3 regions of the Acidihalobacter sp. genome follow, and region 3 is predicted to be linked to each of the others. Evidence: predicted binding sites of a transcription regulator. Region 3 holds the regulator's gene; each other region holds the start of a gene.
What was found. Region 3 encodes FliA, which starts transcription of late flagellar genes. Its sites were predicted from a motif close to GCTAAAGTTNNNNNNNNNNCNGCCGATA; they were not measured.
Positions count from the first base shown of each region.

Region 1: a site for FliA is predicted at 2,695-2,722, ahead of P8014_RS11300 (methyl-accepting chemotaxis protein). Genes of this name have one in related genera too.
Region 2: a site for FliA is predicted at 2,453-2,480, ahead of P8014_RS05630 (methyl-accepting chemotaxis protein). Genes of this name have one in related genera too.

Region 1 covers NZ_JARRQY010000029.1:18,869-23,361, reverse strand. Annotated here, with positions in the region: gene P8014_RS11305 (EAL domain-containing protein) at 1-584, shown strand, start outside; gene P8014_RS11300 (methyl-accepting chemotaxis protein) at 806-2,533, opposite strand; gene ssb (single-stranded DNA-binding protein) at 2,936-3,415, opposite strand; gene P8014_RS11290 (MFS transporter) at 3,488-4,493, opposite strand, start outside.
Region 2 covers NZ_JARRQY010000011.1:76,130-80,622, reverse strand. Annotated here, with positions in the region: gene P8014_RS05650 (sulfite exporter TauE/SafE family protein) at 1-58, opposite strand, end outside; gene P8014_RS05645 (universal stress protein) at 81-581, opposite strand; gene P8014_RS05640 (tRNA threonylcarbamoyladenosine dehydratase) at 684-1,442, opposite strand; gene P8014_RS05635 (TatD family hydrolase) at 1,466-2,242, opposite strand; gene P8014_RS05630 (methyl-accepting chemotaxis protein) at 2,585-3,322, shown strand; gene P8014_RS05625 (sodium:proton antiporter) at 3,337-4,493, opposite strand, start outside.
Region 3 covers NZ_JARRQY010000010.1:87,197-91,689, forward strand. Annotated here, with positions in the region: gene flhA (flagellar biosynthesis protein FlhA) at 1-366, shown strand, start outside; gene flhF (flagellar biosynthesis protein FlhF) at 416-1,681, shown strand; gene P8014_RS04935 (MinD/ParA family protein) at 1,665-2,555, shown strand; gene P8014_RS04940 (RNA polymerase sigma factor FliA) at 2,558-3,274, shown strand; gene cheY (chemotaxis response regulator CheY) at 3,380-3,754, shown strand; gene P8014_RS04950 (protein phosphatase CheZ) at 3,759-4,493, shown strand, end outside.

The sequences.
Region 1 (4,493 bases), on a different contig from region 3:
TGCGCATGGACCGCATCGCCTTCGACGAGGTCAAGATCGACCAGGGTTTGGTGCGCAACACCCTCGGAACACCGCAGCGAGCACTCGAATTCATCTATCACCTCACCCGCCTCGCTCACGGCTTCGGCGTCCCCGTAACCGTCGAAGGACTTGAAAGCCATGGCCTGCTGGAAGCCGCCGCGATTCTCGGCGCGGACCACGGCCAGGGCTACGGCATTGCGCGCCCCATGCCCGCAGCCGAATTCCCGGCGTGGCACGAGCGATTCGTCTACAGCATCGATCCGCGGCACCCTCGCACGCCGCTGGGCGCCCTGGCCGGCTTCCTGCTCTGGGACCAGCAGCTTGCCGCGCTGACGCGCTGGCCAGACCTGATTGAGGATTTCGTGCGTTCATCGTGTCTGGTGCAGCGCTACATCACCGGCCAGGGCCTGGAAGACACCCCACTGCAGGCATTGCTGCACAGCAATCACGCCTGCGCCCTGCGCGGGCAGAGCAGCGCCATGTACACCCATACCAAGAACGAGCTGATCAGGACGCTCGGGCAGGACTGGCTGCGCCAGCGGGACAGCAGCGATTTTTCATAAAAGAGCGAGTGCCTTGCCGCGATTCATTCGCGAGCAGCACGAACCGGGACGCTCTCTAGGCGGCGCTGGGAATCCGGATCAGGGACGAACTCTCGCTGTATGGCAAGCGGGAAGGCGAATTCCGACGGCAGGTGTTAACTCGAACTGATAGCGCGACCATCCATGGCCCGGCCCAAGCCGGGACCTGCGGGCGATTCCAGGAATCGCCCGCAGGCACGCCATCACACCCGGAACCGCCCCACGAGTTCATGCAACTCGGCAGCCATTCTGGCCAGATCGTCACTGGCCGCCCGCACATCGCGGGAAGCGCCGACCCCGTTGGCGGCCCGCTCACTGATGTCGACGATGTTGCGGTTGATATCCTCCACCGTCTGCGACTGCTGCTCGGTGGCGGAGGCGATCTGCCGATTCATCTCACTGATCGCCCCGATTTTCTCCACCACGGACTCAAGGCGCTGACTCGCTTCCTCGGCCAGACCGACCGCCCCTTCGACGTTCTCCTGTCCGGTCGTCATGGACTTGGCGGTCGTACGCGAGCCCTGCTGGAGCCGCTCGATCATCTCGCGCGTGTCCTCGGTCGACTGTTGCGTACGGTTAGCCAACATACGGACTTCATCAGCGACCACCGCGAATCCGCGTCCCTGCTCGCCTGCCCGTGCAGCCTCAATGGCTGCGTTCAGAGCAAGCAGGTTGGTCTGCTCGGCCACGCTCTGAATGACGTCCAGCACCCCGCTGATGTTGTCAGCCTCCTGCTCCAGCACCTGCACCTGATCCACCGTCTGACCGACCTGACCCGCCATCGCGCGCACCGCATCCAGGGTGCCCAGCATGACCTGCTTGACACGCCCCGCCTCATCGTCCGCAACGGATGCGGATTCGGCCGCCTGATTGAGGTTGTGCGTGATTTCCTGAATCGTCACGGTCAATTCATTGGAAGCAACGCTGACCTGATCTGCGGCCGCATGCTGGCCGTCGGCGGTGTCCTGCGACTGCGTACTGGTGGCCGTGAGCTGCTCGGCCGCCGAACTGAGCTGCGACACATTGCCCGTGATGCGTGAAATGATGTCCTGCATCATCGCCAGAAAATCGTCAAAACCACCCGCCAGGCGGCCAAGTTCGTCCTTGCGCATCACGTTCAAACGCAGAGTCAGGTCACCGCGGCCGCTGTTCAGGTCCTGTATCCGCGCCATCATCAGACTCAAGGGCCGCGTGATCAACAACGGGAAAAACAGCGCGATCAACACACAAAGACCAACGACCAGGACCAATGAGATAAACGAAACCAGCCCGGCGTACTGGCTGGTGGCGCCTGCGGCCGCCACGAGCCCAGCGGCACGCTTCTCCACCTTCTCGGTCAGGACGTTGAGGTGTTCCCGCGCCCGCTGAAACGCATCGTCAGCCTGTCCCTGGCTGAGCGCGCGCGCTTTCGCCCGGCTGGCGTCTGTATTTTCCCGCAGCGCAGCGACGACCTCGTCCGAAAGCTTTTTCCATGCCGGCAGATCCTTGTTCCAGCCTGCCATTTCGGTGTTCATCCCAAGCACTTTGACCAGGCTGGCGAACTTCGCCGCTCTATCCACGGCTTGCTGAATGTTTTCCAGCCGGAACTGGTTCAATTTCTTGAACGCGTCGCTCGTGGGATCAATAATCAGCATGGTCCGCTCGGCATCCTGCGCCTGGTAGAGATCACGGTCCGCCTGCAGCACCAGATCAGCGGCAGGCAGATAGACCGAGCCGATCCGAACCGTATTCTGGCCAAGTTCCACGGTCAGCTCGCGCCCCAGGAACATCGCGGAACCGCTCACCAGCGCGATGAGAAGCAGTGGAAGCGCCAGTTTCCAGCGCAGCGACAAACCATTCCACAAATTCGGCATTTCTATCCCTCCCGATACTCCATTACGCTGTTTCTGATCAGATCGCAGTGACTCCTGAACAAACGCGACGATGCACATTCTTATGGCGAATTGTCCCGCGTAGCTCCGGATGCTCTCTATCGACAGTAGTGACCTCTTGGAACCTACCGATCAAATGGCTGCGTCGGCCCCCTTCCGTCTTACAGACCATCCCACCTCTTGTTTTCCGGCCTGTTCCCTATCGGCTCTTATGATTCATATAACGGCTGGACATTCAGATCCTTGACTAAATTCTACTTCTGCAAGAAGCACTTGTTTCGCTGCCGCCCGACGTTATGGCGCTTTGTTCTTGATATCGAGCATAGTCCCGGCAGAGACTGCTTGCTCCGTGCGGTCGCATACAAGCCCCAGCATACTACGACGCGCCTGAGAAACGCACACAAACGAAAGGCCCACCGCAAGGTGGGCCTTTCGTTTGTGTGCGTTTCGTTCGAGCTACCGTCAGAACGGGATATCGTCGTCGAAATCCGCGACCGGATCCGGCTCCGGCGGCTGCTGCGCCGGCGGACGCGAGCCACCTTGCGGTCTGGACTGCTGAGCGGGGGGAGGAGGCGCATCGAAATCGGCCGAGCCGCCGCCACTACGCCCGCCGAGCATCTGCATCTCGCTGGCGACGATTTCAGTGGTGTAGCGGTCCTGCCCGTCCTGTCCCTGCCACTTACGGGTGCGAATGCTGCCCTCGATGTAGACTTGCGAGCCCTTGCGCAGATATTCCGCGGCGATCTCGCCCAAGCGATTGAAAAACACTACGCGGTGCCACTCGGTACGTTCCTGGGTATCGCCGGTGTTCTTGTCGCGCCAGCTCTCGCTGGTAGCCAGCCGGACATTGGTCACCGCTCCGCCACTGGGCATATAGCGGGTTTCCGGGTCGGCTCCGAGGTTGCCGATAAGAATGACTTTGTTGACGCCTCTGCTGGCCATGAGCCCTGCCTCCGTAGTTCATGCGCCCGTTCGGTGCTGCAGATGCCGAACGGCAAAGTTCCGCATTCTACGCTATGCGCCGGCCAGCGAAAATGCGCGCAGCTGCTCCTCGTCCAGCGCACTGCGATCGACGCGCAGGTAGGCCACCCCCTCATCCGGCACCACCGTAGCCTCCGCCACCCCGGGAATCCTCGTCAACGCGGTTTCCGCACTGCGAGCATGCTCCTGCAGCACGCCCTCGATATGCAATACGTAGCTGGTCAGATAGCGCGGATTGCGCATGCTGCTGGCGAACAGCAGCCAAACGGCGGCCAGCGCCGCGCTGATCAGGAACACACCGTCCACCCCCCAGCGCGCATAGGCGGCGCCGCCCAGCGCACCACCGCCGAAGATGCCGAGGAACTGCGAGGTCGAATACACCCCCATGGCCGTTCCCTTGCGGGTCGGCGGCGAGAACTTCGCCACCAGCGAGGGAAGCGTAGCCTCCAGCGTGTTGAAGGCAGTGAAGAAAATCAGCATGACCGCGATGATCTCGGCCAGCGAGTGATCACTGAACAGGTACATCAGCTCACACAGCACCAACGCGCCGATCGAGGATACGAAGATCGACTTCATCTTGCGCCGCTTCTCCGCGATGATCACGAACGGCAGCATGATAATGAACGCGATCAGCATGACGGGCAGATAGACCCCCCACTGCTCGGCCGACGGCAGACCGGTCATCCTTGCCAGCACTACCGGCAGGATCACGAAGTTGGCGGTCAGCACGAATTGCATGGTGAAGATACCCAGATCGAGCCGCAGCAGTTCACCGTTTCGCAGCACCTCGCCGAAACTGCTCAGCACCACCTCGGTGTCGCGATGCAGATGGCTGCGTGCGGGATTCGGCACCATCCACGCCGCAATGGCGATCGCGGCAAGACCAAGCAGCGCGGTCAGCCAGAAAATACCGTCGACGCCGATCCATTCGTTCAGGATCGGACCGGCGATGATGCCGATGCTGAAGGCGAAACCGATACTCAGACCGATCGTCCCCATGATCTTGGTGCGATGTTCGTCCCGCGTCAGATCCGCGGCC
Region 2 (4,493 bases), on a different contig from region 3:
ACACAATGATCAGCAGCAGGTTGATATCCATGTGGGCAATGGGCAGAAAGATATCCATGACGCTGATTGGCCTCTCGCGATCAGGTGGCGGAGCGGAGTTGGTCGATGGCCTCGCAGATCTGCGAGGAGGCCACGTCCGGCGGCACGCACATCACCGGTACCGACAGATGGCCCGCCAGATGTGCGGCGATATGTCCGGTACGCGGATTGAGCAGGCGGGCGTGATGCTCGCCGTCGAGACCATGGCGACCGACGATCACCATCATGACGCCCGGCTCGCGTGCCGCGACCTGCGGTATGACGTCATCCGGCAGGCCGGACTCAATGAAGATTTCCGGGGTCATGCCGCAGACGAGCTGCACACGTTGTGCGACGTCCGCCAGCGTTTTTTCGGCTTCTTCGCGCACGTCCTCGGCCATGCGATTGTGCAATCCGCCCCAGTACCCCAGGACAGGCTCGTCGAGAACATGGACCAGGCCCAAGCGGGCGCCGATCAACGAAGCCATGCGCGCGGCGACGCCGACGGCCAGCAGGGAATTCTGGGAACCGTCCACGCCCGCGAGAATCAGGCCATTTTCCATTGCGGTCGACTGAGTAGTTATAGATGCGGGTCGACTGTTGCGACCCAGAGAGCGCGGCTAGCTTAGTGGAAATTGCGCTCGGCAGCAAAATTTCCAAGCTAATCATGGCATAAGGTCTTGTAATAGAGACTTGACCACATAGCCGGCCAGGGTGAAGCCGAACAGCGCGGGGAGATAGCTGATGGTGCCGTTTACCGCCCGCGGACGGCCCGGAACGTCTCCGCCGACCGGCTGATGCGGCAGCCCCTTGACCGCCTCCTCGTCCGAATAGACGACCGGATAATTCAACTGGCCGCCGAGCCGCTTGAGCGTCTTGCGCATCTCGCGCGCCAGACCGCAGCGGGAGGTCTGATTGAGCTTGGCCACGTGGATACGGGTCGGATCCAGGCGCCCGCCCGCCCCCATGCTGGAGATGACCGGCCGGCCCGCCTGCTGCGCCGCCAGCACCAGCGCCGCCTTGCAGGCGATCGAATCGATGCAGTCGAGCACGTAGTCGTAAGGCTGCTCGGCCATCAGCTCCGGCGCATCCTCCGGGCGCAGGAAGCGGCTGCGCAGATCGAGTTCCGCCGCCGGATTGATGTCGCGCACGCGCTCGGCCATGACCTGCGTCTTGCCGCGTCCGACGCTCGAGTGCAGGGCGACGATCTGGCGGTTGAGATTGGATGGCGCGACGACGTCGTGGTCGAGCAGGGTCATGTGCCCAACTCCGGCCCGCGCCAGCGCCTCGGCCGCGGCACCGCCGACGCCGCCGAGGCCGGCCACCAGCACTCGCGCGGCGCGCAGGCGTTCGAGCCCGGCCGTGCCGACGAGAATGGCGGTGCGTTCCTGCGCCGGATCGACGCTATTCGGTTCCTTGTCCATGGGCGCGCGAGTATAGGGTATTTTCACACCGGCGGCAGGCCGAACAGCGCGCGTGCATTCTGCGTTGTGGCGCGGCCTACCGCCTCGGGCATCTCGCCGCGCAAATCCGCCAGCGTCTCCAGCACCTCGACGATGAAAGCCGGTTCGTTGCGCCGGCCGCGCTGCGCCAGCCCCGGCTGGTCGGGCGCATCGGTCTCCAGCACGATCGCCTCGATCGGCAACCGTGCGGCAACGCTGCGCAGGCGCTGCGCCCGCGGATAGGTCAGCGGACCGCCCAGCCCGACCCTGAAACCAAGCTGGAACAGGCGCTGGGCCTGCTGCAGGCTGCCGGAGAAACTGTGCACCACCCCGCGCAGCCCCGGATAACGCCGTATGTACTTGAGCACCTCGTCGACGGCACGCCGGGCGTGCAGGATGACCGGCAGGTCGAAATCGCGCGCCAATCGCAGTTGGGCGACGAAGTATTCGAGCTGCGCTTGCCGATCCAGGTCCTCGACGTAGAAATCCAGGCCGCATTCGCCGACCGCCGCCGGCCGCTCCCGCTCCAGCCATTGCTCGAGTTCGGCCAGATGCTCCGGAAGATGCTCCGGCAGCAGCATCGGATGCAGACCATACGCGGCATGCAGGCCGTCGCAACCGGCCGCGACCTCGCGCAAACGCGGCCAATAGCGCGCACTGACCGCCGGCAGCACGACCGCGCGCACGCCGGCGGCGGCGGCACGCTCGAGCACTGCCGGCCGGTCCACCGCGAAGGCCGCGTCGTCCAGGTGACAGTGCGAGTCGATGAGTGGAATTTGCACTTTCGAGAACCGGCCTGCGCCATGTCACGGAGCCCGCTCCATGCGGAGCGCCGCCCCTGAGTCGAGGGATACATCGCAACACACCCGCATGTGCATGCAGCGCATCGCAAATCCACGATACCGAACGTCCGGTCCCGTTGCCAGGGCATATATCGGCCGTTTAAGCGTCTACCTCCGGGAGCCCATAATCCTGTCGCGTCCATGACGGAGTCTAAAGCCGCACCGGGCGCGGCCGATAGTTACATATACGTGAATCGCTAAAACGAAGCTCGAATAACAGGCCGCGCGCCACGAGGAACCGATGTTCAAACGGCTGTTCGATGTAAAGATAAAACACCGGATATGGGGCGGCTTCACCGTCCTGCCGCCGACGAAGTCGCACGCCATGCCGCGGAAGCGGCCGCCGCGGCAGGCAATGCCGACGAGGCCTCCGACAGCGGCCGGCAACTGGTTGGCCAGACTACCGAAACCGTCGAACGCCTGGCCGGCGAGGTCAGCGCCGCGAGCGAGATGATGGATCGCCTGGGTCAGGACAGTGAGCGAATAGGCAAGATACTCGACGTCATCCGGAGTATCGCCGAACAGACCAATCTGCTCGCCTTGAATGCAGCGATCGAAGCGGCGCGGGCAGGCGAACAGGGTCGCGGCTTTGCCGTAGTCGCAGACGAGGTACGCGGTCTGTCAGCCCGCACACAGGAGGCGACGGGCCAGATCCACGGCATGATCGAGAACCTGCAGAACGGCGCGCGGGAGGTGACCGAAGCCATCGGCAAGAGTGCCCGGGAAGCGCAAGACGTGGTCGAACAAGCGGGCCAGGCGCGCAGCTCGCTGGGCCGCATCACCGCAGCGGTCGCCACCATCAGCGACATGAACAATCAGATCGCCACCGCCACCGCCACCGCCACCGCCGCCACCGAACAGAGCAGTGTAGCCGAGGAGATCAATCGCAACATCGCCGCCATTAACCAGGTAGCCGACAAGACTGCCGCCGGCACGCAGCAACTCGAATCCGCGAGCCGCCAACTGGATGAGTTGGCCGCACGGCTACGCGAACTGATTGGACATTTCCGGATCGCGTGAGCAGCGACCAGCGCTCAACCCTGCTTGTCCAGCTCCCCGCCGAGCCAGCGCCGGTTCAGTACGCCGATCCACAGGGTTTCCAGAATCACCGAGACCAGGATGGTGATCACCGTCACCGCGAGAATGGATTCGCCCCAGCCTATCATCTGCTGGTCGTGATAGGTCAAACCCAGCGCCAGCGGCAAGCCGGCCAGCGCCGAGGCCACCACGCCGCGCGGGCCTTCCAGCGCCATGAAACCGTACTGGCGCAGGGACCAGCGGCGCAGCGGCAGGATGCTCAGCGTGGCGATCGGGCGCGCAACGAACACCACGACCAGCGCCACCGCGATGCCCACCCACAGCGAGGACCAGAGGTTCTGCAGGTCGATACCGGCACCGAGCAGAATGAAGATGACCACGGTGGCCAACGTGGCCAGCGTCTCATTGAAGTGGTGTTCGTGCGTGATCACGCGCGAGGCCCTCTCCACCCGGTCCTCGCGCGGGAAGAACAGCTCGTGGTTGCCGAGCACGAGCGCGATCACCGTGGCGACGAGATAGCCCGAAGCCTGCGCCCACTCGCCGATGGCGAAACCGCCGAAGGCCAGGGCAAAGGAGTAGACCTCCGGAAACGTCTCCAGATGGAACACATGGATGAGGCGGTAGCCGATCAGCCCCATGACCACTCCGATCACCACCGAGGCGAGCACTTCATAGAGGAAATACAGGATCGCCGCCGGCACCAGGGTCGTGAACTGGGCCACCCACTCGATCAGCTTGGCGTTGTCCGCCTGCGGCACCAGCAACGCGATGGCGAGCATGGTCAGGACGATGCCGAGGGGGTCGTTGAAAATCGATTCACTGACGATCACCGATCGCATGTCCTCGGGCACGGTGTGCTGCTTGAACAGCGGAATCAGCGTGGCCGGATCAGTGGCGCCGATGATGGCGCCGAACAGGAAACCGACCGCCAGCGGCACGTGCAGGAAATAGGAAAAGGCCAGCGCCGCGACCAGCACCGTGGCCAGCAGACCGACCGTATCCAGCACGCCGATGGTGGCGAAGTGTTTCTTCAGCAGCGTCCACTTCAGGTTGTGTCCCTCGGCGAACAGGATGATCACCAGCCCGAACACGCGCGCATAGTCGAACAACTGGTGCGCCTCGGTGCGGTCGACCAGGTTCAGCACCGGCCCCA
Region 3 (4,493 bases):
CGTACGATCATCCAGCATATCTACGGCATGGCGGACGAACTGAATTTGATGACGTTGGATCCCACGCTGGAACAGATGTTGCAAAAGTCAGTGCAGAGTGGCGGCGGATTGGCGCTGGAGCCGGGTCTGGCCGAACGTTTGCAGCAGGCGGTCGGCGAGGCGGCGCAGCGTCAGGAGTTGGCTGGAGAGCCTGCGGTACTGGTTGTTTCTCCGGATCTGAGGCCTTGGTTGGCGCGCTGGCTGCGTTCCGCGGTTCGCGGTCTGCACGTGCTGGCGTTCACGGAAATTCCGGACAACAAGCGCCTGCGCATCGTGGCCACCGTTGGCGGAGAGTCCGGCGGTACCTCGCCGGGCCGCGCGGCATGAGGAAGGCCTTGTCTGAGGCCTTCCTTGGGGAAGGGTTTGAGGGGTTCGAATGAAGATCAAACGCTTTATGGCTCAGGACATGCGTCAGGCGATTCGCTTGGTGCGCGATTCGCTGGGCGCCGATGCGGTGATACTTTCCAGCCGTCAGGTCGACGGCGGCATCGAGTTGATGGCGGCAGTCGATTTCGACGCCGAGTTGGTCGCGGACATGACGCGGCGCAGCGAGCCGGCCCCGCGGGCAGCCGCGGCTTTGCCGGCTGCCGCACCCAAAGCCGCTACCCCTGCGGTTGCCGCAAGCCTGCGCGAGGATGCACCCTGGCCGCGGACGGAGCAGCCGGCGAAGGTTGCGAAGCCAAGTGCCGAGGAGGACGACAGCGCGACGGTGAGCGCGTTACGGCGCGAGCTGGCATCGATGCGCGATCTGCTGGAAGGACAGCTGGCGCGCATCGCCTGGAGTGAGTTCGCGCGTGAGCGCCCGCGCCAGGCCGAGGTGGTGCGTCAACTCGAGCGCATGGGGATGGATGCCGATCTGGCACGGGCCATCGCAGAAGCCGGTCCACCCACGGATGACTTTCGACATGCATGGCGCGATGCGCTGGCGACGCTGGCCGACCGCCTGCATCTAGGCAACGATGAGATTGTGCAGGATGGTGGCGTTATCGCCTTGCTCGGGCCCACGGGCGTCGGCAAGACGACCACCCTGGCCAAGCTGGCTGCGCGCTACATCATCCGCCATGGACGCGGTCATGTGGCCCTGGTGAGTACCGACGGGTACCGCATCGGCGCACATGCCCAGCTGACGACGCTGGGCCAGTTGCTCGGCGTCCCGGTTTATCAGGCCGAATGCGCCGAGGAACTGCGCCGCCTTCTGCCAGGTCTCAACGACAAGCGTCTGATATTGATCGATACTCCTGGAATGTCACCTCGGGACGAACATCTACAGGAACAGTTGCAGGCGTTGGCTGATGTGCCCGAAGTGCGTCTGTACATGGTGCTGGCCGCGAATATGGCGCGCGGCGCCTTGGGTGAGACGCTGCGGCGTTTCGGGCAGGCGCCGTTGAGTGGCGTCGTCTTGACCAAGCTGGACGAGGCGGAGAGCCTGGGAGAGCCGTTTTCGGCGTTGATCGGATATGGAGGCCTGCGTTTGAGCTATCTTGGTACTGGGCAGCGCATCGCGGAGGACCTCGAGCCGGCGCGGCTGCAGCGACTGCTGGGGCAGGCTGTGGAACTGGCCAAACGCCGCCGCAGCGAAGACTGGAGCATGGTCGGTGCACGAGGCAATGACAGGAGTTCGAAGCATGCTTATGCCGGATAAGGCCGAAGATCAGGCTCAGGGCCTGCAGCGGGTGCGGGAGTCGCAACCGGTGCGGGTACTCGCCGTGACCAGTGGCAAGGGCGGCGTGGGCAAGACGAACGTTTCGGTGAATCTGGCCACCGCATTGGCCGGTCTCGGCCGCCAGGTCATGTTGATGGATGCGGATCTGGGGCTGGCCAATGTGGACGTGGTGCTCGGTCTGCAGACCACCGCCAATCTGTCGCACGTCATCAGCGGCGAGTGCACTCTGGACGAAATCCTGGTGTCGGGGCCGCGGGGGATTCAGGTGGTGCCGGGGGCATCGGGCGTGTCGCGCATGGCCGGTCTCTCGCAGGCCGAGCATGCCGGATTGATCCGAGCCTTCAGTGAGTTGAGCGTGCCGCTGGACGTACTGGTGGTCGATACCCCGGCGGGTATTTCCGACGAGGTGATCAGTTTCAGCCGCGCAGCACAGGAGGTCATCGTCGTAGTCTGCGACGAGCCGGCTTCGATGACCGACGCCTATGCGCTGATCAAGGTGCTCAGTCGCGAACACGGCATCGGGCGTTTCCATATCCTGGCCAACCGGGTGCGCGACGGACAGGAAGGCAATGTCCTCTACCGCAAGATGGCGGCTGTGTGCGGTCGTTTTTTGGACGTGACCCTGCACTACATAGGGGCGGTCCCGGAAGATCCGATGTTGCGTCAGGCCGTGCAGCGTCAGGGCGCGGTGGTGGAAATGTACCCGGGCAGCCCTTCCGGCCGCGCATTCAAGAATTTGGCTCTGCGTGCCGATAACTGGCCTGTACAGAGCGGCACACGGGGGCATTTGGAGTTTTTTGTCGAGCGTTTGCTGAACGCGCCATCGGCAGTCGAAGCACTGTGGGGCGATTGAGCATGTATGCGGTGAGTGATACGCAGGATGTCGATCGGCTGGTGGCGCAACACGTTCCGCTGGTCAAGCGTATCGCTTATCACCTGATCCACCGCTTGCCCGCCAATGTGCAGGTCGACGATCTGGTGCAATCGGGGATCGTGGGGTTGATCGAAGCGGCCCGTAACTACCAGTCGGATCAGGGAGCTAGCTTCGAGACTTATGCCGGCATCCGAGTACGCGGCGCCATGCTGGACGAAGTGCGGCGCAGCGATTGGGCGCCGCGCTCCGTGCACCGCAAGGCGCGCGAGTTGTCTGCTGCCGTGCGTGCAGTGGAGAATCGTGTCGGCCGTGCGGCGCGCGATGCCGAGATCGCGGAGGAACTGGGTGTCGACCTGAATGAATACCATCAATGGGCACGCGATGCGTCAAGCCATCAGGTGTTCAGTTTTAATGACTCGCTGGGCGAGAGTGAAAGCGAAAGTCGCGACGCGACATTGCCTGGCGGCGGACATAATCCGTATGAGGCGCTGGCGGATGATGACTTTCGAGAGGCATTGGCGAGTACAATTGCCGGTTTGCCGGAGCGTGAGGCGTTAGTGCTGTCGTTGTACTACGACGACGAGCTGAATTTGCGCGAGATCGGTGAGGTCTTGGGCGTGACCGAATCGCGGGTATCGCAGATCCACAGTCAGGCATTGGTGCGATTGCGAGCGAGGATGGTCGACTGGCGGGGCTAGCGCTGCGTCTACAGCGTGTTAGCGTGATCGGATTCCGGCCTGTTGGGCGCCAAGCAACGTCCGAAACATGAATCAAAACAATGAGGTGTGTTTGTGAACAAGGACATGCAGATTCTCGTCGTGGATGATTTTTCGACGATGCGTCGCATCATCAAGAATCTCCTGCGCGAACTGGGCTTCAACAACGCCGCAGAGGCGGATGACGGCACCAGTGCGTTGCCGATGCTGCAGACCGGCAAATACGATTTCCTCATCACCGACTGGAATATGCCGAAGATGCCGGGCATCGAGCTTCTCAGGGCTGTGCGGGCCGACCCGAAGCTCGCCTCGCTACCGGTGCTCATGGTCACGGCGGAGGCGCGCCGGGACCAGATCGTCGAGGCGGCGCAGGCCGGTGTCAACGGCTATGTGGTCAAGCCTTTTTCGGCGGAGACGCTGAAGGAAAAAATTGAAAAAATCTTCGAGCGTCTGGAAGGGTGATGTCGTGAGCGATCAGGAAAACAATCAGTCGGAAAGTACGGACGACCGCCTGCAGGTGGCGCGCAATCTGGTGAGCGCGCTGGAGAGCGGCGATGAAAGCGAAGTGGCAACGCTGCTGGACACGCTGGGCGCCCAGCACGAGCGAAGCCTGTTCAATGAGTTGGGACGCCTGACGCGCCAGCTGCACGAAGCGCTGAACAGTTTTCGCATGGATTCGCGTCTGAGCGAAATCACCGAAACCGATATCCCCGACGCCAAGGAGAGGCTCAGTTACGTGGTCACCATGACCGAACAGGCCGCGAACCGGACGCTGAATGCGATCGAGGACAGCATGCCCCGCCTGAGCCGTATCAGCGACCGTTCGGGTGAACTTGCGCAGAGCTGGGAGCGTTTTCGCAGCCGCGAACTGGATGTGCAGGAATTCCGTGAACTCAGCCGCGAATTGAGCGAGTTCCTGGGGTGCGCGAAGGAAGAGAGCGTCGCCGTTTCCGCGCAGCTTTCCGAGGTCATGATGGCGCAGGATTTTCAGGATCTGACCGGCCAGGTGATCCGCCGTGTCATCGATCTGGTGCAGGAAGTCGAAGAGGGACTGGTCGGTCTGGTGCGGGTCGCCGGCGAGCGCATGGCCCGTACGACTGAAGAAATCCCGACTGCGGCCGAAAACAAGAATGACAGCCATGGTTACGGACCGGCCGTGCCGGGCGTGGACAAGGCTGACGTCGTACACGGTCAGGATGAA